DNA from 4 places in the Exiguobacterium sp. N4-1P genome. Region 2 is predicted to be linked to each of the others. Evidence: riboswitches for the same ligand, from Rfam matches in the RefSeq annotation. Region 2 holds a riboswitch; each other region holds the start of a gene.

Region 1 (7,613 bases), 370 kb from region 2:
TCGCCTGGCATTTCAAGAAGTCCCATTTGTGCGTCAAGTTGACGGATGAACTTCATGAGTGAAATTTCATCGCCTTCTTCGCGACGTGAGTTGATTGCTGAACGAAGGAAGTCAGAGTTCGTAACACCGCTGATTTCGCTTGGGTATTGCATGGCGAGGAACATTCCTGCTTGCGCACGTTCGTTAACTTCCATCTCAAGAACATCTTCTCCGTCGAGTGTGACTGATCCAGATGTTACTTCATACGTTGGGTGACCCATCAATGCAGACGCGAGTGTTGATTTACCTGTCCCGTTTGGTCCCATGACCGCGTGGATTTCGCCGCCTTTGATTTCTAAGTTAACGCCTTTCAAGATTTCTTTGCCGTCGATTGCGACGTGTAGATCTTCAATCTTCAAGTGTGAAGCCTTCATGTAGAATCCCTCCATCTATTCATTTCGTGTCTGACGATTCAGTTCACGAGAGTTACTAATTTAGTATCATTCTAATCTTAATGAATCATACCACATTATTCAAGCGTCATCGCTCATGGTTTTTTCTCAAAATGAAGCCTTTTAGTGAGAATGACTTTAAAGTGATACGACTTCTTTCTCTTCTTCCACCTTCGATCGTCTGTGAACCCGCTGTGACAGTAAGAGCAGTGGTATTCCGAGTAATGTCAAGAGGGCTAAGCAACCAAAAATCGGCAACGGACGATCGGCGCCAAAATAAAAAAGTAATTGTCCGCCGATGACCGGTCCGATTGACTGACCAATCGATGTTAAGCCCATCGCTCCGAAATAACTGCCCCGTAATTCCGGTTTCGCAAAACTATCGGTCAAGATATCGGTCATCGTGAACATCATCACTTCCCCGCACGTGAAGATGAACATCGCACCGATCATCAACCAGACCGTTCCGGCATTCCCCATGACGAATAAACCGAACGCGACGGTCGCAATCCCGACCGTAATCGAGACGAGCGGCGACGTCTTCATCCCGAACTTCATGATCGGGTACTGGACGACTAATACAGTCACGGCATTAATCGTGATCAATAAAGCAAACAAACTAGTCCCACCGGACAGTAACGTCGTCGTCGTCAAAAATTGCGGCAACGTCGAGTTGAACTGACTGTAGCCGAGAATCCCGAAGATGATCCCGGCGAGGGCAAACGTGAAAGCAACGTCCGTTTTCAACAGTTGAACGGTTGCACCGAACGAAACTTTTTTCCCGCCGTGACTCTCTGTGATCGGATACCGCTGAAACAGGATAAAAATCGCAATCCCGTACGCGAGATAAACAAAGGCTGTTATATAGAAGGTAATCGCTGTATTGCCGGCACTGAGCAATAACGCAATCCCCGGCCCGATCGCAGCCGCGACATTGATCATGGCGTAACGGATATTGAAGACGAACAGTCGATTTTTTTCATCCGTCGTGTCACTGATCAGGGCACGAGCGGATGGTTCGAAGATGGAACGAAACACGCCGTTCAAGGCACTCAAGGTAAAGAACGCCCAAAACGTCTCGACCTGGGCCAAGGCGATGAAGACAAAGACGAAGCCGAGTGTTCCGGTCAGCATCATCGTCCGACGCCCGTAACGGTCAGACAAGGTCCCGCCGATGAAACTCATGACAAGACTCGAGACGGCTGAAATACTGAGGACCCAGCCGACATCGACCGGGCTGAACTTCAGCACCGTCGATAAATAAATCGCAAAGAATGGCATCGTGATGAACGTCCCGAGCCGTGAGAAAAATGTTCCGAGCAGGACGCCGATCGTCAGCGGATGTAACTGTCGTAAACGGTGCACTTAGAATCCCCCTTCAACTAAAAAAATAATGCATCCTTCCATTATATAGGAAGAATGCATCATTCGAGTGAATTATTTGCTGACCGGAACGACGGCCCCTTTATATTCTTTCGTAATCCAATCCTGTGTCTTTTTCTCGTGTAAGATATCGAGCAATGCCGTCACACGCTCGTCTTTTTCATCACCTTCACGCGTGACGATGATGTTGACGTATGGTGAAGACTCATCTTCAAGGGCAATCGTGTCTTCTAACGGGTTCAAACCGTTATCAATCGCGTAGTTCGTGTTGATGAGGACAGCATCGCCTTCATTGTTTTTGTACGCTTGCGGCAAGAGTGACGCTTCGATATTCGTTTTGAACTCAATGTTCTTCGGGTTTTCCGCGATATCACTAAGCTGAGCATCTGTCGTCTTACCGTCTTTCAACTTAATTAAGCCTTCGTTTTGGAGGAACGTCAAGACACGTCCACGCTCCGCGACGTTTGAGCTCGTCAAAATCGTTGCACCTTTCGGTAACTCGTCAAGCGACTTATATTTCTTTGAGTAAACGCCGAGCGGTTCAACGTGGACGCCGCCTGCATTTTCAAATTTATAAGATTTGTTCTCTTTTTCCTGTTGCTCAAGGTACGGAACGTGTTGGAAATAGTTTGCATCGATTTCTTTTTCAGCGAGTGCCTTGTTCGGCAACACATAATCTTGGAACTTTTTGATTTCGAGTTTGTAGCCTTTTGCTTCATACTCTTTTTGAACGTGCTCTAGGATTTCAGCATGGGGAACGTTTGAAGCACCGATGACAAGTGTCTTCGCGTCGTCTCCTGAAGACTCTTCCCCACATGCTGCAAGACTGACTGCTAAGACGGATACTGCTGCTGTACCGACGAATTTTTTCCAAAGTTTCATGAATAATTCCTCCCAAGTTAACTAAAAATAGTATTATCGTTTATCGATTGCTTTTACGAGCAGGTCACCAATAATTTGAATGATGAAGACGATGACGAGAATCAACAATGTCGCGATGGCGATGACATCGTTTTGAGAACGCTGGAAACCTTCGATATATGCCATGTCCCCGAGTCCTCCTCCTCCGACTACTCCGGCCATTGCCGTGTAACCGACGAGCGCGACGAGCGTGACGGTGATACCGGAGACGATTGCTGGTAGTGCTTCCGGAATCAACACTTTATAAATGATTTGGAACTTCGTTGCCCCCATCGATTCCGCTGCTTCGATGACACCTTTGTCGACTTCACGCAGTGCCAGTTCGACCATCCGCCCGTAAAACGGTGCCGCCCCAAGAATCAGTGCCGGAAGTGCCGCTGTTGGTCCTAAGAACGATCCGACGATGATGAGCGTCACTGGAATCAATAAAATCAACAATATAATAAACGGAATCGAACGGAAGATGTTGACTAAAAAGCTGAGCACGGAATACAGTGCCCGGTTCTTAAACAATAAGTCTTCATTCGTCGCATACAACAACAGACCAATGATTAAACCGAGTATGAAAGTCGCTAGACCCGCGACGGCTGTCATATAAACGGTACTGCCGGTCGCCGTCCAGACCATTTCCCAATCGAGGTCGTTAAAGAATGTCGTCATCGGTGATCCACCTCCACTTCCACGTCACTCGCTTGAAGTTTCGCGATGACCGCTTGTGTTTCATGTGCCGCACCAATCAGTTGGATGAACAACGTTCCGAGTGCACCGTCTTGCGTCTGTCCGACGTTCCCGCCGATGATATTAAATAATAAGGTCGAATCTTTCATGACTTCTGCCAGGATCGGACTTTCTGCTGTCGAACCGACGAATGTCAGCTGGACGATTTTCCCTGTCGGATAGCGCTCACGAAGTTTCGCGAACGTCAACTCGTTTTCTGTAGACGACGTCAGTTGTTTGACGAATTCTTTTGTCATCGCTTGTTTCGGATGCCGGAAGACTTCTGAAACAAGACCCTGTTCGACGATTTTTCCGGCCTCCATGACGGCGACCCGGTGACAGATTTTTTGAATGACGTGCATCTCGTGTGTGATCAAGACGATCGTCAGTTTTAGTTTTTTATTGATGTCGACGAGTAACTCTAAGATCGAGTCCGTCGTTTTCGGATCAAGGGCGCTTGTCGCCTCGTCACATAATAAGACGTCCGGGTTTGATGCCAGTGCGCGGGCAATCCCGACGCGTTGTTTTTGTCCACCGGATAGTTGTGACGGATAAGCGCCTTCGCGACCGTCGAGTCCAACGAGTTGAATCAGCTCGGCGACCCGTTCTTTCCGGCGTGCTTTCGGATATCCGCCGAGTTCGAGCGGGAACATAATGTTTTCTTCGACCGTTCGTGACCAAAGCAAGTTGAAGTGCTGAAAGACCATCGAGACATTTTTCCGGACGCCGCGTAATTCTTTCGGTCGTAACGTCGTCATCTCGACACCGTCAATTTGAATCGAACCGCTTGTCGGTGCTTCTAACATGTTCAGCAGGCGAATCAACGTTGACTTCCCTGCACCGGAATAACCAATTATTCCGAAAATTTCGCCGCGCTCAATCGTGAGATCGACGTTTGCGACAGCTTCGACTTCGCCGCGCTTCGAGCGATAAATCTTTCCTACATCCTGTAAACGAATCACTACTGTCCCTCCTAAACATAAAAAAAAGTGCGCACGTTTTAGAGCAAACGCGCGCACTTTCAGTACACAAAACCATTTGCTCTCATCTTGCAGACGTTCGTCTGCTGGAATTAGCACCACTTCGGAAATAAATTCCGCGGTTGCCGGGTTTCATCGGGCCAGTCCCTCCACCACTCTTGATAAGAGTTATCGGTATTTAGTTGTTTTTAATATATTTTGAATATTAGCAGGGGTTATTTTGCTTGTCAAACAGTTTTTTCAGAAACTTTTTCGAGCAGACTGAAAGCATGCGTTAAATCTTCTTTCAAATCCTCTGCATCTTCAAGTCCGACCGAGATCCGGACGAGACCATCCGTGATGCCGAGTTCCGCCCGACGTTCTGCTGGAATCGATGCATGTGTCATCCGTGCCGGAACGGAAATCAAACTTTCGACCGCCCCTAAGCTTTCAGCAAGCGTGAAGAAGTGTGATGCTTCCACAAGTTTCTCTGCATTTGCAGCTGAACCGACATCAAAGCTGATCATCCCACCGAAACCAGTCGCTTGTTTTTGTTGAATCGCATGACCGGGATGCGATGCGAGCCCCGGGTAGAAGATGTTCGAGACGACGTCTTGCGCTTGCAAGAAGCTGACAAGTTCATGTGCTGTCTCTTCGATCGCTTCCATCCGGATACCGAGCGTCCGTAATCCACGGACAAGCAAGAAGCTGTCTTGCGGTCCGAGAATTCCACCCGTCGAGTTTTGGATGAAGTGGAGTTCTTCGCCGAGCGTATCATCGTTGACGACGACAAGCCCTGCGACGACGTCCGAGTGTCCGCCGATGTATTTCGTTGCACTATGCAGCACGATATCTGCCCCAAGCGCGATTGGTTGTTGCAAGTATGGTGTCGCGAACGTGTTGTCGACGACGAGCTTCAAGTCGTGACGACGCGTGATGGCTGCGATTGCTTCGATGTCCGTCACTTTTAATAACGGGTTCGTCGGTGTTTCGACGTAGAGCATCTTCGTGTTGTCCTGAATCGCCGCTTCCGTCGCGCTGAGATCCGTCGTATCGACGAATGTCACTTCGATGTTGAACTTCGGTAGGACACGTTGCATCAAGCGGAACGTTCCTCCGTAGACGTCGTCCGTCATGACGATGTGGTCGCCAGACTGAAGCAGATTGAAGACAGCATGGATCGCCGCCATCCCTGATCCGAATGCGAATCCACGGACGCCTCCTTCAAGATCAGCAATCAATCGTTCGATGCTCGTCCGCGTCGGGTTTGCTGTGCGCGAGTACTCATACCCGTCTTTTAATTGACCGATTTTTTCTTGCTTATATGTGCTCGTTTGATAGATTGGCGGTGTAACGGCACCCGTTGCCTTGTCTACACCCGTTCCTCCGTGAATCAACGCTGTTTTTTTACGCATGTGTCTCGTCCACCTTTTCAAAGATTTGTTGGCTCAAATACCGTTCTGCACTGTCTGCGAAGACGGTGACAATCGTACTTCCAGGATGGCGCTGGGCGATATCGAGCGCCGCGGCGAGTGCCGCTCCTGCTGAACTGCCGACGAGTAACCCTTCACGTGCCGCCAGTTCATGGACCTTCGTAAAAGCATCCGAATCAGAAATCGTATGAATTTCCTCAACTAAATCACGAGAAACGAGACTCGGCCATTTAGCTGTCCCGATTCCTTCTGTTTTATGCGGTCCGGCTGACCCTCCGTTGAGGACGGAGCCTTCCGGTTCGACGATTGCCCCTTTTGTCCCGAAGCGTTCTTTTAAGAAAGCCGTCGTTCCGGCAAACGTTCCACCTGATCCGCATCCGGCGACGAACCAGTCGATGTGACCGAGTTCCGCCACAAGCTCCGGACCAAGTGTCCGCTGATAAGTGACCGAGTTTTCTTCGTTTTCGAATTGGAGTGGCACATAACTGTTCGGAATCGTTTGTCCGAGTTCTTTTGCCTTATCGATTGCGCCTTGCATATCGAGTTCAGTCGGCGTGTTGACGACAGTCGCGCCGAGTGCCCGCATCAACGTCTGTTTCTCTTGACTGAACTTTTCCGGGACGACACAAATGACCTGTAAGTCATATTTTTTAGCGGCGAGCGCCAAACCGATGCCGGTGTTGCCGGCAGTCGGTTCGATGATCGTTCCGCCTGGTGTCACGTAACCCTGTTCGATTGCGGCATCAACGAGTTGGATACCGAGGCGGTCTTTGACGCTGCCCCCAGGGTTCATCCATTCGAGCTTCGCCAAAATCCGCGTACCAGCAGGCAAATCGAACGAAGTAATCTCGTACAGTGGCGTATTTCCGACGAGGTCGCGGACTGACTTCGCGATCATCCGAAGACGATGTCCCATTCGTCGCGACCGGCAAGCATTTTCTCGGCATAGTGCTTCGCTCCTTTAAGGTCGTGTGCGCTCGCAAACCCACATTGCGTTTCGTTTTGTGCCGGAATCACTTCAGCCGCTAAGACGTCGTTCAATGTCTTCTCGACGAGTTCACTCATTTTTTCGACTGAGTCAAAGTTCATCATCGCCATGTAGAAACCAGTCTGGCAGCCCATTGGCGAAACATCGATGACGTCGTCCGAATAGTTGCGGATGTTTTCAGCAAGTAAATGTTCGAGTGTGTGCATCGCACGCATCGGCATTTGCTCGACGTTCGGTTGTGTGAAACGAATATCATATTTGACGACTTGGTCGACTTTACCTTCTTTATAGCCTGCTACACGAATATATGGTGCTTTGACTTTCGTATGGTCCAAGTTAAAGCTTTCTACGTTCATTTTTTTGATTGTCATGATTTATTCCCCCATTTTCTCGGCTTCTATGAGCCAGACGAAGTGATTGTATTGTGTGAATGTCACGTTAAATCCGCGTGACGTAAAAATCTGTTCCATCACTGGAAGCAGTGGATAAAATTCGCGTTCTAAATCTTCTGCAAGGTTGTCAAACCCTTGAGTTTTTGCTTCTGCAATCGTTTCTAGACGTGCTGCCTCAGAAACGAACATCGTATCGGCATAGACGATCTTTCCGTCTGCCGGTAAAATCGCTGCCATCAAATCGACGGCCTGTCCTTTTTCTTCATCCGTCAAATGATGAAACGCATAAGTCGAGACAAAACTTTTTGCATCTGCTGCTTCAAACGATAAGAAATGACCATCTTGAACAGCCAGCGCCGGAATTTTATTGATTAAGATGTCGCGCATTT
Region 2 (7,613 bases):
TCATGATCAATGCTGATCGTAAAAGCCGTTCCGTGCGGATCCGTGTTGACATCTGTCATCGGCCGGAGTTCGAGTCGTGTTGCGATATCCGGACTGACCGGGACACAGACGAGTCCTTTGCCGTAAGTGATCATGAAGTTAATCATCTCGGGTGTCGCATGTTCCGCAAGTAACACGAGATCCCCTTCGTTCTCACGGTTTTCATCGTCACAGACGATGATCGGTCGTCCGCGTTTTAAGTCATCCACTGCTTCTTCAATCGAATCAAATCCGTTCATCATGCTTCGCCTCCTAAAAATGCCGACCAGTCCGTTTTCGCATCCTTCTGCGTAAAGTGATAGAGATGTTTCGCCATCAAGTCACATTCGATATTGACGAGGGCACCCGTCTGCAAGCGATCGAACGTCGTGACTTGGCGTGAATGGGGAATCAATGAAATCGTCACCGCGTCGTTTCCGACATGTTGCAGTGTCAGGCTCGTCCCATTAATCGCAATCGATCCTTTCGGAATACAGTACTTGCTCCAGTCGCCTGCCTCAAAACGGTATTCCATCGCTTCACCGTCCGGTCGCCGGCTGAGAAACCGAGCCGTTCCGTCGATATGACCGCTGACGAAGTGACCGCCGAACCGTCCATTCGCCGGCATCGCGCGTTCGAGTTGAACGGCTGCTCCGACCCGTAACGTCTGCAGCGACGTCGCTCGGATCGTCTCATGGACGGCATCGGCCGTGAATCCGCTCTTCGTCATCGCCGTCACCGTCAAACAAATCCCATCAACGGCAATGCTGTCGCCAATCTTTGTTCCGTCAAGCACTGCTGTCGCTTCAATTTCGAGCGCCAGCCCGTTCGGACGGGGGACTTTCCGTTTTATTGTGCCGAGTTCTTCAATCAATCCGGTAAACATGTCATCCTCTCCTTTCGTACATACTGGAGATGGACGTCTTGTCCGATTTGGTTCATTTTCACTAAATCAAAACGGTCTTCGATGTCCTGTTCCGTCGTCAGAGACTTGGTCCCACTGAAGAGGGACGGTGCCTGATAGAGTTCGATCGTATCCACGAGATCCGCTTCTAAAAATGCGGATTGAATCGTGGGACCACCTTCAATCAACAGACTGCGAATACCTTGTTCATATAAAAGTTCGAGGATTTGGTCCGGTGTCGCATACGTCCCGACGAAAACCGTCACGTTCGCCCGTTCGCTTGTTCGTGGCTGTTCCGTCAGCCAGTACGTCGGATTCAAGCCATCGTTTAAGACTTGGAATGTTTCAGTCAGGCGCCCGCGGCGATCGACAATGACACGGACCGGTTCGATGCCGGTCGAACTGCGCAACGTCAGTGCCGGGTCATCGATGATCACCGTGTCGCTTCCGACGAGAATCGCGTCGTGTATCCCGCGTAACTGCCGTCCGTCAGCACGTGCCGCTTCCGAAGTGATAAAGCGTTGTTCACCCGTCGCAATCGTCCCGTTCATCGTTTGGGCGACTTTCACTGTGACATGCGGACGTTTTCGTTCAATCGCCGTCCAAAATGGTTCATACAGTGCCACTGCCTCGTCTTTTAGTAGACCGACTTCGACGTCAATCCCCGCCTGACGGAGACGTGTGATACCGCTTCCTGCGACGAGCGCGTGGCGGTCCTCTGTCGCGATAAAAACACGATTGATTCCTGCTTCGAGGATTGCTTCCGTACACGGCGGTGTTTTGCCGTGATGATTGCACGGTTCGAGTGTCACGTAGAGATCGGCTCCGCGTGCTGCTTCACCTGCCATGAGGAGCGCTTCGACTTCGGCATGGGGTCCTCCCGCATAACGGTGGGCCCCAAAACCAACAATCCGCCCCTGTTTGACGATGACGCAGCCGACACTCGGATTCGGGCTCGTTTGACCGTTTAACATGTGTGCTAGTTGCATCGCATAACTCATGAATGTTTCCATTTTTTCCGCTCCTTTCAATAAAAAAGACGCCTCCTGTAAAAGGGGCGTCGTGATTGAAGGATTGACGAAATAAGCGTCTCGCGTTTCTGTTTTTACACATACAGAAACAGACCTTTCCCTGAAAACATTTTTTCAGAAAATGGCAGCAAGCGCATTGTTTCGTCCTTCTCCCATCCGGACTTTACCGTCGGCCCTGGAGTCTCACCAAGTCAGCCACAGTGCGTACACTGCAGGTCGCGGGCTCATCGATTTATCAATCGCATCACCGCCGGTTGGGATTTTCACCCTACCCCGAAGAACTGGTTATTGAGTTATACAGCTCAAGACTAGCACAGGTCATTCTAAAATACAAAATGAATTGTATTTCATTCTCTTTTTTTAGGAAAACATCAAAAAAAGGACCCTTCTCTTAAAAGAAAAGGATCCTTCCATCTGCACTAAGGCAGAATCCGCTCCGCTCATCTTTCAGACAAACGTCTGACGGAATTGGCACAGTACGACGTAAGAAGTCTGTTGCCGAGGTTTCGTAGGGCCAGTCCCTCCACCTCTCTCGATAAGTGCTACGGTATGAAGTTCATATGTGTGATGTTTCAAGTCGTTCTTATGTCGTGAATCTAATGCTTACACTACGGGGATTCCTTTCTCAAGTCAACCATATTTTCAAAATTAAACCAAATTACCCAGTTTATCAATTTCGACTTCTTTTTGACGTCTTGACAACGTATTTCAATCAATGCTATTCTCTTCACAATGATTATTCCGACAATTCCTATACGATATATCAAGAGTGGGCGAGAGATCTGGCTCTACGAACCCACGGCAACCTGCAACATGCAAGGTGCTCCGACCAGCAAAGCCGATGCTTTGGATGATACTTACGAGAATCTCGTAGTGCGCCTAAAGCACTACGAGTTTTTTAATAGAAGGAGGAACCCTTTATGAATTCATCATCACCCGTCCTGTTTGGCGCAGAAGCTTTTTTGATTGAACGAGGTCCAATCGGTATTTTACTGTCTCACGGTTTTAACGCAACCCCTCAAAGCGTCCGTACTGTCGGAGAGCAGTTTGCCGCCCAAGGGTTTACCGTGTATGCCCCGCGTCTCGACGGACACGGGACGAGCATCCGTGATTTCGAAGCGTCGACTGCTGAAGATTGGAAACAAAGCCTCCGCCAAGGGTTCGACGTCTTAACCAATCATTGTTCGTCCATTTTCATCGCCGGACAATCGATGGGTGCGACACTTGCCCTTGCACTCGTCGCGGAAGGATTACCTGCTGACGGATTGATTACGATCAATGCAGCGTTAGCGATTCCTGCCTATGAAGCATTATCTTTTGAAGACTGTCCACGCTACTTAAAAGAAAGTACCCCAGACATTAAACGTGAAGCGTTTGAAATCATCTATGACCAGGTCCCTGTCGTCTGCGCATCGGAACTTTTGACCTTGATTGACCAGACACGTCCACTCTTACCAGCCATCGAGATTCCAACACTTATTTTATATTCTGCCGAAGACCATGTCGTCCCGCCTGAAAGTTCGGATTACCTTTATCAAGTCATCGGTTCGACGGACAAACGGAGCTATTGCCTGCTTGACTCCTATCATGTCGCGACCCTCGATTATGATCAAGAAACGATTGTCCGCGAGGCAACACACTTTGTACACCAATATAGTCGTTTGACCCACACCGGTTGATGTCTTTCCTGCGCGAAAGCAAGGGATGAAGACTGTTTCGATGCGTGTTTCAAGCATCGACTAAGCCGTCCAAAACAATATGAATGCGCAAAAAAATGGCCGATGCTCCCTTGAAACGATGGGAGTATCGGCCATTTGATTGATGTTGTCCTGACTGATGAATCAGTCCTTCGTTTACTTCATCAGTTCTGTTGCTGTTTCTTCCATTGTTGCAGGGCTTGCGATTTCCCCGGCACTTCATGGCAGTGGCGGCAACGCGGCTCATACGACTCTGACGCGCCGACTAAAATGATTGGATCATTGTAGTTGGCAGGTCGACCGTCGATTAAACGTTGCGTCCGCGATGCCGGGTCACCGCACGACAGGCAGATCGCCTGCAGTTTCGTGACGAACTCTGCCCGTGCGAGAAGTTCCGGCATCTTACCGAATGGTTCCGCCCGGAAGTCTTGATCGAGTCCGGCACAGATGACACGTTTTCCGTCCTGCGCGAGGGCCTCGATGACATCGACGATTTCATCATCAAAGAACTGAACTTCGTCAATCGCGACCACTTGTGTCTCTTGTGCGACTGCCGCGTACACGTCACGGCTCGTCGCCATCGGTACCGCGATGACAGAGTTGCCGACGTGCGAAACGACATGTTCTTCATGATAACGGTCGTCAATTGCCGGTTTAAACACTTGGACCGGCAACTTCCCGTACTGAGCCCGGCGAACGCGTCGAATCAGTTCTTCCGACTTACCAGAGAACATACTTCCGCAAATCACTTCAATCCAACCATACTGATTTATTACATGCATCATTGCAGACACCGTCCTCTAAAATTAGTCACTTTAACGAGTATAGCCCGAATCGAATATAAGGAAAAGAGTTGACTTCTCGAAATCAAAAATCCATCCGTTCATTCCCATGATTCCCCACCTTGTCGTTTTAACCAGTCCTCATTTCCTGTACACTATAGAAGAAGAATTTATGAAGGAAGGTGTTCCCGATCCATCACATATTACATGAAGTGCTTCATCAATATGGTTCATTCGGACTTGCGATTCTTCTAGCCGGGGGGATCATCGGGCTTCCTGTTCCGGATGAAACGTTACTGATCATGTCCGGTTTTTGGATGCATCAAGGTAATTTACCCTTAATCGGAACGATTCTCGCCGCTTACGCCGGAAGCTGTATCGGGATGACGATCAGCTACCTGCTTGGTCTGAAACTCGGAATGCCGTTGCTTCATCGAATCGGACCGAAGTTTCGCATTTCTGAAAAACACATTGTCACGGCAGAAGCCGGCTTTCTTCGTTACGGCAAGTCGGTCTTGATTATCGGTTACTACATACCTGGCCTTCGCCAACTGTCCGCTTTTTTTGCCGGTGTTTCGAAGATGCCGTTTCGGGTTTTCGCTGCCTATGCGTATACCGGGGCTTTGATTTGGATTAGTGTCTTTCTCGGCGCAGGGTATTTCCTCGGCCGACATTTTTCCTTCAGTCGCCTCTTCGAACAATTCGCGACAAATCCTGACTTGCTCCCGTACGTCACCGGCATTGCCGGCGCAATCGGCTCATCGTTTGTGTTGAAGACTTACCTTACCTATCGCGCCCAGTTCAGTCTATACAAAAACAGCCTGCTCCAGTGATGGAGACAGGCTGTTTTTTAATGGATAGGTCGCAATTACTTGCGGCCGTATTTTTTGTTGAAGCGATCGACACGACCGTCTGCAGCGTTGAACTTTTGACGACCAGTGTAGAATGGGTGCGAGTCCGAAGACACATCCACGCGGATGAGTGGGTACTCGTTTCCATCTTCCCAAGTGATTGTTTCGTTCGAAGAACGAGTAGAACCAGTTAAGAATTTGTACTCAGTAGTTGAATCCATAAATACAACTTTGTTGTAGTTTGGGTGAATTCCTTGTTTCATGGTTGATTTCTCTCCTTCCGCCCTGGTTCATTTGCTGAGCCAGAGTAAGTTACCTTCCTATACTAAACGATTTTTCATCGTCTCGCAATACCTATTTTCAAGTCGGTGTATCTGTTTTGATCGTCCGTGGTTTAGCTGCTGCCCGGCGAATCGGCTTCTTCTTTTCCTTCAACAGTTCAACGAAGAATTCTTCATTATTTTTCGTATCCTTAATCTTGCGCAAGAAACTGTCGACGAACTCGTTTGATTCATTCATCGTCCGACGAATCGTCCACAACGCATCGAGTTGATCTTTCGGTAGGAGCAACTCTTCTTTCCGTGTGCCGGATTTCCGGATATCGATCGCCGGGAAGATGCGACGCTCTGATAGTTTCCGGTCAAGATGAAGCTCCATGTTGCCGGTCCCTTTAAATTCTTCATAGATGACGTCGTCCATCCGTGAACCGGTCTCAACGAGTGCTGTCGCGAGAATCGTCAAACTGCCGCCATGTTCGATGTTGCGTGCTGCTCCGAAGAAACGTTTCGGTTTATGGAAAGCAGCCGGGTCAATCCCCCCTGATAAGGTCCGTCCGCTTTGCGGGACGGTCAGGTTATAGGCACGCGTCAGACGTGTGATCGAATCCATCAAGATGACGACATCTTTTTTATGCTCGACGAGACGCATCGCCCGCTCGAGGACGAGTTCTGAAATCCGGACGTGATTATCCGGTGTCTCATCAAACGTCGAACTGACGACGTCTGCTCCCGGTACGGAACGTTCGATATCCGTCACTTCCTCCGGTCGTTCATCAATCAAAAGAATGATTAACTCAACATCCGGATGATTGACTTGAATCGAATTCGCAATCTCTTTTAACAAGGACGTCTTCCCCGCCTTCGGTGGTGCGACAATCAATCCGCGTTGCCCGAATCCGACCGGCGCAATCATGTCCATGACACGAACCGACAGATGACGCGGTTCTGTTTCAAGACGCATTAAACGATCGGGGTAGATCGGTGTCAGCGCAGGGAAGAACAAACGGTTTCGGGCCGTGTCCGGCGCTTCTCCATTCACTGCTTCAACACTCAATAAACCTTGGAAACGTTCATTTTCCTTCGGTGGCCGGACTTTTCCCGTGACGACATCTCCATTACGAAGATTAAAACGACGAATTTGTGAAGCGGCGATGTAAATATCTTCAGAGGATTGTGAGTAGTTGATGGGACGAAGGAAGCCGAAACCACCATCGTTTTGCATCTGTGGATTGCCGGGGATGACTTCAAGCACCCCTTCGAGGAAGTAGAGACCGGTTGATTCTGCTTGTGCTTTTAAAATCTTGAACATTAACTCACGCTTTCGCGCTTCCCGGTATTGCGGAACATTTTTTGCTTTCGCAATTTCATATAGATCCTTCAATGTCAGATTACCGAGTTGGGCAAGTGTATAGGAACGTTCTGGTTTATCGGTTTTTTCAGTTGGCATATGCATTCACCTATTCTTTATAAATTCAACAGCAAAGTTCTGTAACGTATTTAATGATAAAGCAAAAAAATCTTTTGTGAATTAAAGGTATCACATATCTACCACTTTCGTCGTGATTTAGCGAATGGAAATTTCTTCTTTGTAATATTACACGATATTATTGCAGTTATATTACAGAAAAGCGGTATTTTGTAGCGGAACTGAAAAAACGTTTTCACACGACCGCATGCTAAGATATTCCTGCAGAGAAAAACTTACAAAGTCGTAAGGATGACTGCCTAAACAAACACTTAATGATTTCATTATATAACTCGGTCACATAAATTTTAATTAAAATGGAGGAATTCACATATGAAACGTTTTCTAGCATCGGTCGCGACAGCCGCATTAGTGGTTTCAGGTTTTGCGTCAGTGGGAACAGGTAAAGTTGAAGCTGCTACAATTACTAAAGTCAAAATCATGGATAACGGATTACGCGTTCGTTCAGGTGCCTCTACAAAATCTTCAATCGTCGGTAAAGTTAACGCAGGTCAAACATTCCGTTATAAAGGAAAGTCAGGTAGCTGGACGAAGATTTATTACGGTGGGAAAACACGTTACGTGTA
Region 3 (7,613 bases), 430 kb from region 2:
TATCGATGCATTACTGTCAGTCGATATTGATGAAATCATTGATCAATTACCAATCGAGTCGACGTTGAAAATCGTGTTACAAGGAAAAGATCATCCGTTTCGTGATTGTTTATTGCTCGCGATTAGTGCCGACCGTGGTGAATTTGAACAGTTTGAAAAACTAACCCATCGTTTTGGTATTTCAAAACAGCGTGCCTATGCACTATTAAAAGAGAGTCAAGATTGGTTGACTAAAAAAGAACTTCATTTGCAACCGGATGAAGAAGATTCAATCGTCTGATGGACGTTAAAAGGCACCAGCTCACTGAACATACAGTGTCTGGTGCCTTTTAATTATCTTAATTTAATTAAACACGTGGCCCTGCTGATTTGATTTCAGTAGTTGCACTATCGAACCGTGTGAAATTTTGTTTGAATTTAGTCGCCAAAGCCCGTGCTTGTTGTTCATACGCATCAGCATCCGACCAAACTTTGACAGGGTTGAGTAAGTCGCTTGGGACACCAGGGACTTCGAGCGGCATGTGTAGCCCGAAAATCGGATGCTCTTCCGTCGGGATATCAGCGAGTGTGCCGTTGACAGCTGCATTGACCATCGTCCGTGTATATGCAAGCTTCATCCGACTTCCCGTCCCATATGCGCCACCCGTCCAGCCTGTATTGACGAGGTAAACCGTGACACCGTGCCGGTCGATGAGCTCACCGAGCATCGTTGCATATTTTTCAGGAATGAGCGGTAAGAAGGGTGAACCGAAGCATGTCGAGAATGTCGCTTCCGGTTCTGTTACGCCACGCTCTGTCCCGGCTAACTTCGATGTATACCCGGATAAGAAGTGATACATCGCTTGCTCCTTCGTCAACTTACTGATTGGCGGCAGGACGCCGTAAGCATCAGCTGTTAAAAAGACAATCGTTTTCGGATGTCCGGCGCGTGATGGTACTGCAATATTATCAATCGCTGTAATCGGATAAGCGGCCCGTGTGTTTTCCGTTTTTGACGTATCATCATAGTCAGGAATTCGTGCATCATCGAGGACGACGTTTTCGAGGACAGTGCCAAAACGAATCGCATCAAAGATTTGTGGTTCTTTTTCGTGCGATAGGTTGACCGTTTTTGCGTAACAGCCACCTTCGATATTGAAGACGCCGTCGTTGGACCACCCGTGCTCATCGTCACCAATCAATTGACGACTGTCGTCAGCAGACAGTGTGGTCTTACCAGTACCGGATAATCCGAAGAATAAAGCGACGTCACCCTCATGACCGACGTTAGCCGAGCAATGCATCGATAAGACGTCTCGTTGAGGTAAAAGGTAGTTCATGACAGAGAAAATCGATTTTTTGATTTCGCCCGCATATTCTGTTCCACCGATTAAGACAATCCGATGTTCGAATGACATGGCGATGAACGTTTCGGAATTCGTTCCATCGACTTTCGGATCTGCTTTGAAGTGAGGCGCATAAATAACCGTGAAAGGCTCAAAAGCAGCTTCTGTCGGATATTCACGCAAAAATAGTTGTTTTGCAAACAAATTATGCCAAGCATATTGTGTCACGATCCGAACCGGAAGGGTAAAATGAGTGTCTGCACCAGCAGCAGCTTCTGTGTAGTAGAGCTGATCTGCTTCATTCATGTAGCGAAGAACTTTTTGTAAAAGTTGTTCGAAGTTGTCTGCTTCCATCGGTTGATTGACATGGCCCCAATCGATATGTGACTCGCATGACTGATCGCGAACAATGAACTTGTCTTTAGGTGAACGACCTGTAAATTTCCCCGTTTCTACAGACAGAGCGCCATTTTCAGCAAGAACCCCTTCTTCGTTACGAATTGCATGTTCGACTAGCTCAGCAACAGATAGTTGTTTGAACACATGCTCCTTCTTGAGTAGCTCTTCGATATTCAGGACCGTCATCGGCATCCTGACCCCACCTTTCCCCTACGTTGGTTTAGCTCTGACATTTAGTATGACACATTTATTATATATGACATACTAAAGGGTGAGCAATCCTTTTTTAGCGCTGATTTCTATTTATTTGGAAACGCTTTCAGCATTAACAGTTTAACATCTCTTCGGGAAAGTTTCGACTAGAAATTAAAACGTAGCTTGACAGAGTGGTCACAACTTTATATCATGTAATTCGTAACGGATACTCTTATTCTGAGCAGGTGGAGGGAACAAGGCCCGAAGAAACCCGGCAACCGTCCTACATTAAGAATTCTATTAATGAAGGAAAAGGTGCTCTCCTGAAGCGAAGTAAACACTTCGAACGATAAGAGGGTAAAGGAAGAACGCACAACCTTTCCCTGACCATTTTTTGGACATGGAGAGGTTTTTTTCATTTTACCGTCCCACTCAACTAGGGGAAATGAGTACACCGTCAAATTCTTTTTTGGGAGGGTCAAACATGACAAACCTTAATCGCCGACTATTTACGTCGGAGTCAGTTACTGAAGGTCACCCGGATAAAATCTGTGACCAAATCTCGGATTCTATCTTAGATGCAATCCTCGCAGCCGATCCGAATGCTCGTGTCGCTGCTGAAACATCTGTCACGACAGGACTTGTCCTCGTCGCAGGTGAAATCACGACATCGACTTATGTCGATATCCCGAAAGTCGTTCGCGAAACAATTCGTGAGATTGGCTATACACGCGCTAAATATGGTTTCGATGCAGACACTTGTGCTGTATTGACTTCAATCGATGAGCAATCAGCAGATATCGCTCTCGGTGTTGACCAAGCGCTTGAAGCACGCGAAGGTAACATGTCAGATGAAGAAATCGATGCAATCGGTGCAGGGGACCAAGGTCTCATGTTCGGTTATGCAACGAAAGAAACGCCTGAATTGATGCCACTTCCGATCTCACTTTCACACAAACTTGCTCGTCGTCTCGCAGAAGTCCGTAAAACTGGACAACTTGACTACCTCCGTCCGGATGGTAAGACGCAAGTAACTGTAGAATACAATGAGAACAACGAACCGGTTCGTGTCGATACAATCGTCATCTCAACACAACATGCAGAAGAAGTGACGCTTGAGCAAATCCAAGCAGACCTGAAAGAGCATGTCATCGCACCTGTGATTCCATCAGAATACATCGATGCGGAAACAAAGTTCTTCATTAACCCGACAGGTCGCTTCGTCATCGGTGGACCACAAGGTGATGCAGGATTAACTGGACGTAAAATCATCGTTGATACGTATGGTGGCTATGCACGTCATGGCGGCGGCGCATTCTCTGGTAAAGATCCAACAAAAGTTGACCGTTCTGCAGCATATGCAGCACGTTACGTCGCGAAAAACCTCGTAGCTTCTGGTCTTGCAGATAAAGCAGAAGTTCAACTTGCGTATGCGATTGGTGTCGCGCACCCAGTATCGATTGCAGTTGATACGTTTGGAACAGGTAAACTTCCAGAAGCACAACTCGTCGAACTCGTTGCCGAAAATTTCGATCTTCGCCCAGCAGGGATCATCAAGATGCTTGATCTTCGCCGTCCGATTTATCGTCAGACAGCAGCTTATGGTCATTTCGGTCGTACAGATATCGAATTACCATGGGAGCAAACTGATAAAGCAGCAATTCTTGAAGAACAAGCGAAACGATTCGCTTAATTTTCAGTTCAGAAGCAGACTCGCACGAGTTTGTTTCTGAACTTTTTTTGTTTGTCTCGAATTTTGGAGGGAAACGAATGATTTTTCTAGAACAGGGTAAAAGAACATGTACCGGTAAACGGAAAAAAGGGGGAGTCCGATATGGAGATACGCGAAGCAATTCCTACTGATGCGGCACGCATTCATGATATTGCCATCACCTCTTGGATGGATACGTATGAAGAGATTTACTCGGAAAGCTCGAAAGCCCATTTCGTACAAGAGGCGTATCCGCAAGAAGAAGTCGTTCGAGCAATTCGGACGGCGGAGGAAGCGCGGGGAGAATATTTCAATGTCGCCATTATCGAGGAAGAAATCGTCGGTTTCATCCATGCAATCGATGTTGACGGCACGTGGGAAATCGTTCGCTTGTACGTACTACCGAAATATCAACAAAATGGGATTGGGCGAAAGTTGATTCGTGAACTTGAACACCAAGGTGCTTCTCCAATTGAAGTCTACGTTGAATCAAGAAATTATAAAGCGCGCCAGTTTCTAGTCTCTTTCGGTTTTAAAGAAGAAAGTGAAACGACTGAAGAAATTTTCGGTCAAGTGGAACCTGTGACACGCTTAAAGCGTATATATGAATGAAAATCCAACTTAAGATGGTTTTGACATCAAGATGTAAACGTTATAATACAGAGATACTTGTATGAAGAGGTGAGTTTGTGGAAGATCAAGCAACAGGAATTATCGTACTTGTCTATCCCCTTCAACTGCGAGCGACGCCGAGCGATGCGTTAATTCGAGTCCTTGAAAAGGATTATGAAGTGTTACGTGTAGACGCACCGCGCCGAATATCGCTTGAGGAACATCAACAACTGCTGAAGGATGCTTTACGAGAAGCCGGAAAACGAAAGTTACCGATTCATATCATCGCCTGCAGCATGGGCGCACTCGTCGTCAACCGGCTACTGCAGGAATATGAATTGCCGATTGCGAGTTTGTCGTATATTTCGCCGTTATTTGATTGGCATAATTCAAAACAACTCGGTGGCGTCAAACAAGTATTTGCAAGTGCATTCGATCGTTTTCGACCGGATGCGCCACTCGGGATGTTGCCGTTTGGTCAAAATAGTGAAGATACGGCACGTCTCGGTGAGTTGACATATGCACAGTACCGGGAGATTGAAGAAGAAATCGTCTTACATGATGAAGAGCGGAAGAAACTACCACGAGTCAACCTCGCTTGTTTTTATGCACCGGACGATCAATTCGCGGACGTAAAATATACGTTAGAGATTTGCCGGAAAATGGGTGGCGATCAAATCTATCTTCAACGGCTCCATGGATTTCCGCATTTCAGCTTTGAACGTCTCAATACGCGGTTCGCTGAAAAATTATTGCTTTTTTTGAAGATGGTTGAGGAATGACAAAAAAGACGCTGTCGTGCTGACAGCGTCTTTTACTATTAATCGAGTGTTTGCTTTTTTAATTTTTTTTCGATGGCGATGATGAAAGGTGGATTGTTTTGTTGATTGAGAAAACGATACTGTAAGACGGCGTAGTCTTGCTGCGAAAGACTTTCGACATAATCGAGAACAGCATCCCGTTCACGTCTTCCTTCTACATGTCCATGATAGATGACGAGGACGATTAAACCGCCGGGTACGAGGACAGGTAACAAAGCACCTAGCGCTTCTAACGTATCTTCACCGGTCGTCGTGACGGACTTGTCACTTCCTGGTAAATAACCAAGATTGAAAACGCCTGCTCGAATCGGACGGGCTTCATTAACGAGGCGTGCGCCAACATGAATATGACTTTCGTGGTAGAGATCGACCCACTCTTTGACGTGAGCGGTTTCTAGACGACGTTTCGTTTCTTCAATCGCTTGTTCTTGTACATCGAAGGCGATAACACGACCGTCTGGTCCGACTTGTTCCGCAAGAAACAAGGTATCGTGACCATTTCCGGCAGTCATATCGACGACACAATCTCCTTCGTGGATGACAGATTCTAAGAGTTCTTTGGCGTAAGGTAAGACGCGGGCTAGTGACATGGGTTCAGACTCCTGTTCAAGTAAGATTATTCTTTGTTCGTTCATCACGTATTCTTTTGTTCCTGATTATACCATTATTCCGATGATTCATTCAAAATGAAGTTTCTTGACAGAACACAGAACAATTTCGTAAAGTGGCAAGGGTGAGAACTATATTGGAGGACACCTATTATGCCGAAATTACCTCGTGCGGTCTGGATCCTCGTGTTGGCGATGGCGATCAATACGACAGGAGCCTCTTTTTTATGGCCGTTTAATACATTATATATTCATGAATACTTAGGCGAATCCATGACCAAGGCAGGAATGGCCTTGTTCGTCAACTCTGCGCTCGCAATCGTCGGAAATTACATGGGTGGAAAAGCGTTTGATCGTTTAGGTGGGAAGCGGACGCTCATCATCAGTGTCATCGGACTCGTGATTGCTTCGATTGGTCTGCTGTTGTTCCATCAGACATTCATTGGTTATGTGACGATGCTTGGATTGATCGGTTTCGTCGGGGGGATGGTGTTCCCGACGATTTACGCATTAACCGGTCTGATTTGGCCAAAAGGCGGACGACGTGCCTTTAATGCAATCTATGTAGCACAAAACGTTGGAGTTGCGCTCGGTACGGCAGTCAGTGGTCAAATTGCTGCGATTGATATTCAATTTATCTTCATCGCGAACTTATTGCTCTATGTAGTGTTTGCGATTGTTCTGTTCATAGGTTTGAACTGGATTCAGGCGCCGCAGGTTAAACGACAAAAAGAGTTTACGACGGAAGAAGTCCGTGAGCCGTTATCGAAGGAGTCGGTTCGGACGATGCTCTACGTTTCAGTCGGGTATGCGTTGCTTTGGTTCGTTTACGTACAATGGCAAGGAACGTTTGCCGTCCACACGAAATCACTTGGTGTGACGATTTCCGAGTACTCGATTTTATGGACAATCAATGGAGCATTAATCGTCTTCGCACAACCGCTCTTGACGCCGATTTTAAGATGGTTCGGAGATGATTTAAAACGTCAATTATTGACGGGAACGGGCATCTTCTTATTATCCTATCTCATCGTACCGTTTGCTGAAGGGTTTGAAATGTTTCTTGTTGCGATGGTCATTTTAACGGTTGGAGAGATGTTCATCTGGCCAGCTGTCCCTGCGATGGCGGCACGACTTGCACCGATCGGTAAAGAAGGGGAATTCCAAGGGTACGTCAACATTGCGGCTTCCGCTGGACGGATGATTAGTCCGACGGTCGGTGGATTGATTTACGATTTATCTGGGATGAATGCGGTCTTCTTGACGCTAATCGGATTGATTTTACTTGCAGGTATCGTATTTGTTCGAGCAATTCCTAAAATCAATTAAGATATCTTAGACCAACTGTTTCGAAAAAGAAATAGTTGGTCTTTTTTTGCTGGACGGAATAAAAAGAAATCAAACAGGGTAGTGACTTAAAGAGGTAAAATTTAATTAATTAACCAAATTAAAGAAATTTAATTTTATTTTTATGGTCTGTTTTTTAACAGGAGGTGTACCATAATGGCAAAGTGCGTTTTCATCGACGATCAGGCAACTTGGACAGCACTTATTCGCAATCAGCCGCTAGACATCTTTTACAGTTATGAATACGTTATGTTAAATGCACGAGAAGGGGAACATCCCGGGTTGATTTATTTTCAAGGAGAGGCCGGGAAACTGTTTTATCCTTTCTTAAAACGAGCTATTTTTGATACGGAGTATTGGGATTTGATTACTCCATACGGATATGGCGGTCCTGAAGTGGTGGGTGATTTGACTGAAAAGGAGTGAGCAGAGGCTCGAACTTCCTTTTATGACTGGGCATTGCAGAAAAAGATTGTCACAGAGTTGATCCGATACAATCCGTTGACTGAAAATCAGCGGTTTGCGCACCACTGGACGCAAAAAGAATTTATTCGACATACTACGAGTATCGACTTACGACCATCCGTAGAAGAAA
Region 4 (7,613 bases), 830 kb from region 2:
GTATACGTCATCGCCACCCCTTCAAAGATGAACATCGTCGCAAGCGTCGCAAACAAGTCGGGAATCTTGAATTTGACGATCAATAACACGTTGACCAGCGCGACGCTTAAGGCAATCAAAATCGCCAAGCCGATCGACAGACCAAGCGGAAGGCTGTACCAGACAAAAAATGAGACGACGAGCGAGCTGGCAAAGGTCGCGGTCGAACCGACCGATAAATCAAAACCGTTGACGGTCAGCGAAACGGTCAACCCGATTGCGATGATCGTCACAATCGAGATACTGCGCAAAATATTAATCAGGTTCGCGCCCTGTAAAAAGCTTGGTGCCGTCACGGCAAAAAAGACGATGAGTGCAAGGATTGCGAGGACGATCCCCCAGTCATTCAAAAAGCGTAACAACCGTTTACCGGATGCGTGTCGTTCCGTGTTTGGTTTTGATTCCGTCGTTGGTTCGTGAAGTACCTCGTTCATCAAGTCATCCCCCCTGTCGCATACAGCAGTAATTGGTCTTCCGTCGTCTCCGACGTATTCGTCTCGAACACGATTTTCCCGTCATACATGACATAAATCCGGTCCGTCACCGCCAGCAATTCATCGAATTCACTGGACGCATACAGAATCGCTTTTTGCTGTCCGGCCAGTTGATCGATCACGTCGAAGATTTCCCGTTTCGCCCCGACGTCGACACCTTTTGTCGGTTCGTCGAGCAGCAGGACCGCAGCATCGGCGAGGAGCCATTTGCCGATCGCGACCTTCTGCTGGTTCCCGCCGGATAAGCCTTCCACGCGTTGCGTTTCATCCGTTGATTTGATCGCCAATCGTTTGATGATAGCGTTGGCGGCAGTCCGTTCCTTTCCGGTTTGGACCCAACCGAACCGATTGACGAATTGTCTGAGACTTGCCGCGGTCATGTTTTGATAAATCGGATCCGTGACAAGGATGCCTTCTTTCCGGCGTTCTTCCGGGACCAGACCAATCCCGTGTCTGACTGCCTCGTGCGGCGACCGGATAGTCGCCGGTTCGCCGGCTATCCGAATCTGTCCCGCCACAGTCGGAGTCACTCCGAAAATCGTCTTACAGAGCTCGGTTTTTCCCGCTCCAATAAGTCCGGCAATTCCAATCACTTCACCTGCATGAACCGTCAATGACAGCTGATTGAGTTCACCCGGGACCATCACTTGATTGAGCTCGAGCAACGCTTGCCCGACGGTTCGGGTTTGCCGGTCCGTCTGTTGCAAACGTCTTCCGAGCATCTGTTCAACGATTGTCTCTTTCGTTTGCCCGGCTAATGCTTGGCGGGCGACAAGTTTTCCGTCACGCATGACGGAAATCGACTCACAGATTTCAAATAATTCCTGCAGGCGGTGTGAGATGAAAATCACGCCCAATTGTTCGCGTGTCGCGAGTTCCCTGATGATGCGAAACAAACGTTCCGTCTCCCGTTGACTGAGCGGCGCCGTCGGTTCATCCAGGATTAAAAAACGGCTGTCTTGAACGAGTGCCCGGGCAATCAAGACCAACTGTTTGTGGGCAAGGCGCAGTTCACTGACCCGTTGCCGGACATCAATCGAAGACTGGAGTTTCCCGAGCGCCTCCCGGGCAATCTGTTCCAACCGGCGTTGCCGGATGACCCCTTTGAGCTGTCCGTTCGTCAACAAATCGAGGCAAATGTTTTCCGCGACCGTCAAGTATGAAATCAATGCCGTATCGACTTCTTGGTAGACGATTTCAATTCCCGCCCGTTTCGCGGCACGCGGCGAATCGATCGTCAACGGCACACCTTCAAACGAAATCGTCCCGTCATACGCCGCATGCGCTCCCGCCAATACTTTCATCAGCGTCGACTTACCGGCGCCGTTCGCTCCGACGAGCGCATGAATTTCCCCGCGGCGGACGGAAAAGTCAACAGCATCAAGCGCTTTGACACCGGGGAATTCAATTGAAATCCCACGCATCTCGAGCCGGTTCGTCGCGTCCAGATGCGTCATTTCGCAGCATTCGCTTTCCGTAGTTTTTCCATCCACGGTTCATTGAATTTCTCGGATGTGCTCCAGCCCTTGATGATTGTATCGAGATTGTACATCGTCGTATCGGCTTTGAGCGCCTTTTGCTCGACTAATTTAGCGTCCAGATCAAAGCTGCCCGGTGTTTTTTCGCCGGCCAGTTTTTTCGCCAGCAGGCGCATGTCCGTCTGTCCGATCAAATGCGGATCAACGGCACTCGTCGACACCCAGTTGCTGCCATTCTCACGCATCAGGTTGATGTCCTGATTCGAGACATCGATTGAAATCAACGGGATTTCCTGACGTTTGTTGTCTTTTAAGGATTTATAGGCGCCTTTTGCGACTTCATCCCACGCTCCCCAGACGGCATCGATGCTTCCTTTCGGATATTTCGCGAGAATCGCGTTCATCTTCGTCGCGATATCGCCCTGGACATCCTGGAAATTCGTCGGTCCGACCGTTTCAAGCGTCTTGATTTTGCCGTCCGCTTCATACGTCTTATAGATTTCCTGACGGCGGTCAAGCGGTGCAAACCCCGGACCGAACCACAATTTGATGACCCGGACCGGCTTGTCGTCTTTCACTTTCGTCACTTCATCGAGTGAAAGTTCTGCCAGTTTGTGATCATCCTGGAATGTCTCCGTGATGCCTGTTAACGTCTGGTCCTTTTTCTTCGTCACCGTATCAAACGTCACGACCTGAATCCCTTTGTCGATCGCCGGTTTAATCATGTCGTAGGAATAATCTTCTTTTCCGTGCGAGATGATCAGTCCGTCATAATCCTGCTGAACGGCTTGCGCCACCAGTTCCTTGAACTTGACGTCATTGCCTTCGGAAATGAACATGTTGACCTTAAACCCAAGCGCCTCCCCTTCCGAACGGGCACCGTCTAAAAATTGTTTCGTATGATCATCGGACGCCAGATTGCGGATGACGGCAATCTTGATGTCGCCTTGGACACTTTCCGGCACACCGCTGATTTTTTTCGTCGGTGTCGCTTCACTATTGGCGCAAGCAGCCAGCAAGACCGCCGGTGCGAGTAAGAATGCTAATTTTTTCATCTCGATCTCTCCTGTCTGTTTAGATGACCTGTTGTCCAATCGCCTGTTCGATCGTTTCCACGCTCGGCCGTTCAATGACGCCGAGTTCCGTGATGATCGCCGTGATGAGCTCGTGCGGTGTCACGTCAAACGCCGGATTAAAGACCTTTGTTCCGGCTGGTGCCGTTACTTTCCCCGCCAGTTGTGTCACTTCACTAGCATCGCGTTCTTCAATTTCAATCTCGTCACCTGATAAACTCGTCACATCAAACGTCGACAGCGGTGCCGCGACATAAAATGGAATCCCGAAGGCACGTGCGAGTAACGCCAGCTGGAACGTCCCGATTTTATTGGCCGTATCCCCGTTACGGGTGATCCGGTCCGCGCCGACGATGATGGCGGTGATCTGCTTTTCCTTGATCGTATGCGCGACCATATTGTCCGTGATCAAGGTGACGTCAATCCCTGCCCGTTGCAGCTCCCATGTCGTCAAGCGCGCCCCCTGCAACAAAGGCCGGGTTTCCGACGCATAGACGGATAACGGGATGCCTTGTTCCTTCGCAAGATAAAACGGGGCCAGTGCCGTCCCGTACGCCGCTGTCGCAATCGATCCGGCGTTACAAATCGTCAACACCCGGTCTCCCGCTTGAAACAGCTCCAACGCATGCACACCGATTTGCCGTGACGTCTTGGCATCGGCTTCATAAAGGGCAATTACTTTTTGTTCCAGACGTTTCGGCAGTTCCTCGAGCGTTGTGCTCGAAAGGATAAGCTGATTGAGCGCATCGAGTACGTTCCGCAAATTGACGGCGGTCGGCCGGGTCGCCAGTAACTCCGCCGATACCGTCAACAGTTTTTGTTTGACCTCGTCAAGCGATCCCGTCGTCCGGAACGCTTCCTGCACGAGGACGAATCCACCGAACAGACTGATTGCCGGCGCCCCCCGGACACGAAGTTGTTTAATCGCCTCAACCGCTTGCGCCAAATCATGAATGACTTCGTACCGTTCTTCTTGCGGGAGACGGGTCTGATCAAGGATCTTTAAGCACGCCCGCTCATAGATGACACTACGGATAAACTCGCTCATCGGCTCAATTCCTCCGTCACGTCAAAATTCCGGAGATCGGTAAACGTCTTACATTCGCCGCGCCGTTTAATCAATGCCGTCCCGAGGCGTAACGCATGACGTTTCCGTTCAAGGCGCGTCGCAGCATCCGGAATTTGTTCCAAATCAGCGACCGGTGCCAAACCAATCGTCCGCCGGATCAGTTCACAACCGGCGAAACCGAGCGCGTCTTGGAGAATTGTACTGAGGACATCATCGACAAGCCCGGGTACCGTCCGGAAAGGTTCGACGGCTTCCCGTTCCCACAGTGCCGTGAACGTCGAAGCAAACGTCAGCCAGAACGTATCGATATCCTTCACCCGCTTCTCCCGCAACTCAGCATAGTTCGGATACGCCGCAAAGCAGAGGTGGGCAATGAACTGACCGACATCAAACCCGAACGGTCCGTAAAAAGCGAACTCCGGATCGATGATTTTCGTTTCGCCCGCCGAAGCAAAAATGCTTCCTGTATGTAAATCTCCGTGTAATAAGGCCTCCCCTTTCGTGATGAACAACGTTTCGAGCTTCGCGACTTCCCGCTTCAGTTTTTCGTCCTGCCAGAGCTGCTGTACGTCTGTTTCCAAGCCGCTCTCGATGTTGTTTGTTTCCGCGTCGTAAAACGGATCCGTAAAGATTAACTTTTCCGTAATGTCGCATAAATCCGGGTTGTAATAGTCACGTGCGACCTGTTTTTTTCCGACCGGACCGAGCGCAAAATCTGACGTGAAAAATAACGTCCGTGCCAAGTAAGAACCGACATGTTCTGCAAGGAGCGGGTAGGTTTCGCCTGCGAGCAATCCCGTCCGAACGATTTGCAGGTGCGACAAGTCCTCCATCACTGTATACGCTTCTTCATGACTCGCATGAAAGACCCGTGGAACGAATGGCGTCGCGTATTTTGCGAATTCCTTCAGTGCCAACTGTTCGATCCAGGCCCGCTCGAGTGACAAGGGCCAGCTTTCCCCGACGACTTTTGCATAAGGTAATGCCTGCTTCAAGATCAAACGTTCTTTCCCTGCCTGAATCCGAAAGACTAAGTTCAAGTTGCCGTCGCCGATTTCTTCTGCCGTCGCTTCTTCCTGTCCGATGAGTCCGAGTTCCCGGACACGTTTAATGGCGTCCTGTTCTGTAAATGCTTGATATGCCATCTTGCTTCCCCCTTCATTTCTACACAAAAAAACGCCGCTTTTCGTCATAGAAAAGAGGCGCGGGGTATCATCCGTCCTCTTATCTCTCAGACGAATGTCTGTTGGATGTAGCACCGTGCCGGATGGTCGGTTGCTGCGGCGTCTTCGGGCCAATTCCCTCTGCCAACTCACGATAAGAGTCATATGTGGTTGTTGTGTTCGATGTTGATTCGAATATTACGCCCGTCTTAAATCATCTGTCAATTCCAATTTTTAGTGAAAAACCATTTAAAAGACCGCCATCTATAGAAGCTGATTTCAAAAAAAATAAATTTTCAAAAAATTATTTGACATCACGTCCATCTCATGTAAAAATTGCAATTAGATTTCACAATTTCATCCAATTCTTATCAAGAGCAGACGGAGGGACGAGCCCTATGATGTCGCAGCAACCGACCAGTTGGCACGGTGCTAATTCTTGCAGCTAACACGCTGACAGATAAGAGTCCACGCGCAATTTTTCATGGTCTCTTGTCATTGACGAGGGACCATTTTTGTATTTTTTAACAAGGGAGAGACGACGATCATGGCGTACATTACCGCAACTTACCAACTCGGCGTGACCGATCAGTTACCAAAACGGGCAGAGCAAATCGCCCTCGGTCTGACGGTCGGCTCATGGACCGATTTGAATCACTTGGAACAACAACAGCTTGAATCCTTTAAAGGACAAGTCGTCCATACGGAAGAACACGACGGAAAAGGGTATGTCACGATCCGTTATCCGGAACACAACGTCTCACGAGACTTTTCGGCGATTTTGACGACCGTCTTCGGCAAGCTGTCACTCGACGGTCAAATCAAACTGACGGATCTTCAGCTTCCCGCTTCATTCACACCGGATTTCCCCGGTGCTAAATTCGGCATTGAGGGCGTCCGCCAATTGATCCAAGTCCATGATCGCCCCCTGTTGATGAGCATCTTCAAAGGCGTCATCGGACGGGATCTCGTTTTTTTACGGGAACAACTGGAAGCCCAGCTCGCCGGCGGGATTGATCTCGTCAAGGATGACGAAATCTTATACGACAATCCGCTGACACCGGCACTCGACCGGGCGCGGATTGGACGGGAAGTCCTCGATGCACACTATGAACGGACCGGTAAACGGGCCCTTTATGCGATTACATTGAGTGGTCCGGTCTTCCGCTTGAAAGAGCAGGCGAAACGACTGGTCGAAGCCGGAGCGACAGCCCTCCTGCTCAACACGTTTACATACGGGCTTGATGTCTTGCGGGAACTGGCAGCCGATCCGGAAATCCCGGTCCCGATCTTTAATCATCCGGCGTTGAGCGGTGCCTTGATCGCCAGTCCCGAGTACGGGATTGCCGCCCCGGTCCTGCTCGGAACGTTGCCGCGGATTGCCGGTGCCGACTTGACACTGTTCCCGTCGCCGTACGGGAATGTCGCCCTCGCCAAAGACTTGGCCCGCGGGATTGCCGTCGAAGCGACCCGAATCGGTGAGACCAAAACAATTCTCCCGGTCCCGTCCGCCGGAATCCACCCGGGTCTCGTCGCCCAGCTTGTTCGTGATTTCGGCGTCGATTCCGTCATCAATGCCGGAGGCGGTGTCCACGGTCATCCGCAAGGTGCTGCGGCCGGAGTCATCGCTTTCCGCCAGGCACTGGGCGCAGCACTGGCCGGCGAATCACTGACAAGTGCCGCCCACCGGCACGAGGAATTACGTGTCGCTCTCGATGCTTGGGGGATCACGAAATGACGATCCGGATTTTATGTGACTTTGACGGAACAGTAACGGAGCACGATAATATCATCGCCTTGATGCAGGAGTTCGCTCCGCCGGAAAAATTTGAACCGTTAAAACAAGGTGTGCTCGACCGGTCGCTCTCGATTCAATCCGGCGTCGGACAGATGTTTCAGCTGCTTCCGTCCAGTCAAAAACAGGACTACATTGATTTCTTGATGACACAGGCAGTCATTCGTCCCGGCTTCGACACCTTACTCGCTTTTGCCAAATCAAACGAGATTGATTTTTCCATCGTCAGCGGCGGGATCGACTTTTTTGTCCAGCCGATTCTTGCGGATGTACTGACGGACGAAGCGATTTATTGCAACGGCAGTGACTTCAGCCAGGAGACGGTTCGAATCGAATGGCCGCATGCCTGCGACGCGGCCTGTACAAATCAATGCGGCTGTTGCAAAACCTCGATCGCCCGGAAGCTGAAGCAGAACGGTGACACGATCATCGCGATCGGCGACTCCGTAACAGATTTTGAACTGGCTAAGCAGGCGGATCACGTTTATGCACGGGATTATCT

What was found. A riboswitch is a leader RNA that binds a small molecule or an ion and turns the genes downstream of it on or off. The one in region 2 is predicted to bind S-adenosylmethionine.
Region 1: linked by a shared signal. The riboswitch ahead of A0126_RS11520 (methionine ABC transporter ATP-binding protein) and the one ahead of ribD (bifunctional diaminohydroxyphosphoribosylaminopyrimidine deaminase/5-amino-6-(5-phosphoribosylamino)uracil reductase RibD) in region 2 are both predicted to bind S-adenosylmethionine.
Region 3: linked by a shared signal. The riboswitch ahead of metK (methionine adenosyltransferase) and the one ahead of ribD (bifunctional diaminohydroxyphosphoribosylaminopyrimidine deaminase/5-amino-6-(5-phosphoribosylamino)uracil reductase RibD) in region 2 are both predicted to bind S-adenosylmethionine.
Region 4: linked by a shared signal. The riboswitch ahead of A0126_RS02135 (2,3-diketo-5-methylthiopentyl-1-phosphate enolase) and the one ahead of ribD (bifunctional diaminohydroxyphosphoribosylaminopyrimidine deaminase/5-amino-6-(5-phosphoribosylamino)uracil reductase RibD) in region 2 are both predicted to bind S-adenosylmethionine.

Annotation. Positions count from the first base shown of each region.
Region 1 covers NZ_CP022236.1:2,230,574-2,238,186, forward strand. Annotated here, with positions in the region: gene sufC (Fe-S cluster assembly ATPase SufC) at 1-413, opposite strand, end outside; gene A0126_RS11505 (MDR family MFS transporter) at 570-1,796, opposite strand; gene A0126_RS11510 (MetQ/NlpA family ABC transporter substrate-binding protein) at 1,869-2,696, opposite strand; gene A0126_RS11515 (methionine ABC transporter permease) at 2,730-3,395, opposite strand; gene A0126_RS11520 (methionine ABC transporter ATP-binding protein) at 3,392-4,414, opposite strand; SAM riboswitch class I at 4,494-4,600, opposite strand; gene A0126_RS11525 (bifunctional cystathionine gamma-lyase/homocysteine desulfhydrase) at 4,660-5,826, opposite strand; gene A0126_RS11530 (PLP-dependent cysteine synthase family protein) at 5,819-6,742, opposite strand; gene A0126_RS11535 (S-ribosylhomocysteine lyase) at 6,739-7,203, opposite strand; gene A0126_RS11540 (class I SAM-dependent methyltransferase) at 7,207-7,613, opposite strand, start outside.
Region 2 covers NZ_CP022236.1:2,602,627-2,610,239, forward strand. Annotated here, with positions in the region: gene ribA (GTP cyclohydrolase II) at 1-278, opposite strand, end outside; gene ribE (riboflavin synthase) at 278-904, opposite strand; gene ribD (bifunctional diaminohydroxyphosphoribosylaminopyrimidine deaminase/5-amino-6-(5-phosphoribosylamino)uracil reductase RibD) at 889-1,935, opposite strand; FMN riboswitch at 2,094-2,238, opposite strand; SAM riboswitch class I at 2,391-2,495, opposite strand; SAM riboswitch class I at 2,711-2,813, shown strand; gene A0126_RS13255 (alpha/beta hydrolase) at 2,874-3,632, shown strand; gene A0126_RS13260 (thymidine kinase) at 3,815-4,432, opposite strand; gene A0126_RS13265 (DedA family protein) at 4,615-5,265, shown strand; gene A0126_RS13270 (type B 50S ribosomal protein L31) at 5,301-5,546, opposite strand; gene rho (transcription termination factor Rho) at 5,644-7,008, opposite strand; gene A0126_RS13280 (C40 family peptidase) at 7,360-7,613, shown strand, end outside.
Region 3 covers NZ_CP022236.1:2,173,205-2,180,817, reverse strand. Annotated here, with positions in the region: gene A0126_RS11245 (EAL and HDOD domain-containing protein) at 1-280, shown strand, start outside; gene pckA (phosphoenolpyruvate carboxykinase (ATP)) at 348-1,916, opposite strand; SAM riboswitch class I at 2,149-2,275, shown strand; gene metK (methionine adenosyltransferase) at 2,404-3,612, shown strand; gene A0126_RS11230 (GNAT family N-acetyltransferase) at 3,754-4,242, shown strand; gene A0126_RS11225 (alpha/beta fold hydrolase) at 4,320-5,024, shown strand; gene A0126_RS11220 (tRNA 5-(aminomethyl)-2-thiouridylate-methyltransferase MnmM) at 5,063-5,698, opposite strand; gene A0126_RS11215 (MDR family MFS transporter) at 5,825-7,000, shown strand; gene A0126_RS11210 (hypothetical protein) at 7,175-7,444, shown strand; gene A0126_RS11205 (peptidoglycan bridge formation glycyltransferase FemA/FemB family protein) at 7,478-7,613, shown strand, end outside.
Region 4 covers NZ_CP022236.1:397,374-404,986, reverse strand. Annotated here, with positions in the region: gene A0126_RS02160 (ABC transporter permease) at 1-473, opposite strand, end outside; gene A0126_RS02155 (sugar ABC transporter ATP-binding protein) at 473-1,990, opposite strand; gene A0126_RS02150 (sugar ABC transporter substrate-binding protein) at 1,987-3,066, opposite strand; gene mtnA (S-methyl-5-thioribose-1-phosphate isomerase) at 3,086-4,132, opposite strand; gene mtnK (S-methyl-5-thioribose kinase) at 4,129-5,298, opposite strand; SAM riboswitch class I at 5,375-5,477, opposite strand; SAM riboswitch class I at 5,682-5,783, shown strand; gene A0126_RS02135 (2,3-diketo-5-methylthiopentyl-1-phosphate enolase) at 5,864-7,054, shown strand; gene A0126_RS02130 (2-hydroxy-3-keto-5-methylthiopentenyl-1-phosphate phosphatase) at 7,051-7,613, shown strand, end outside.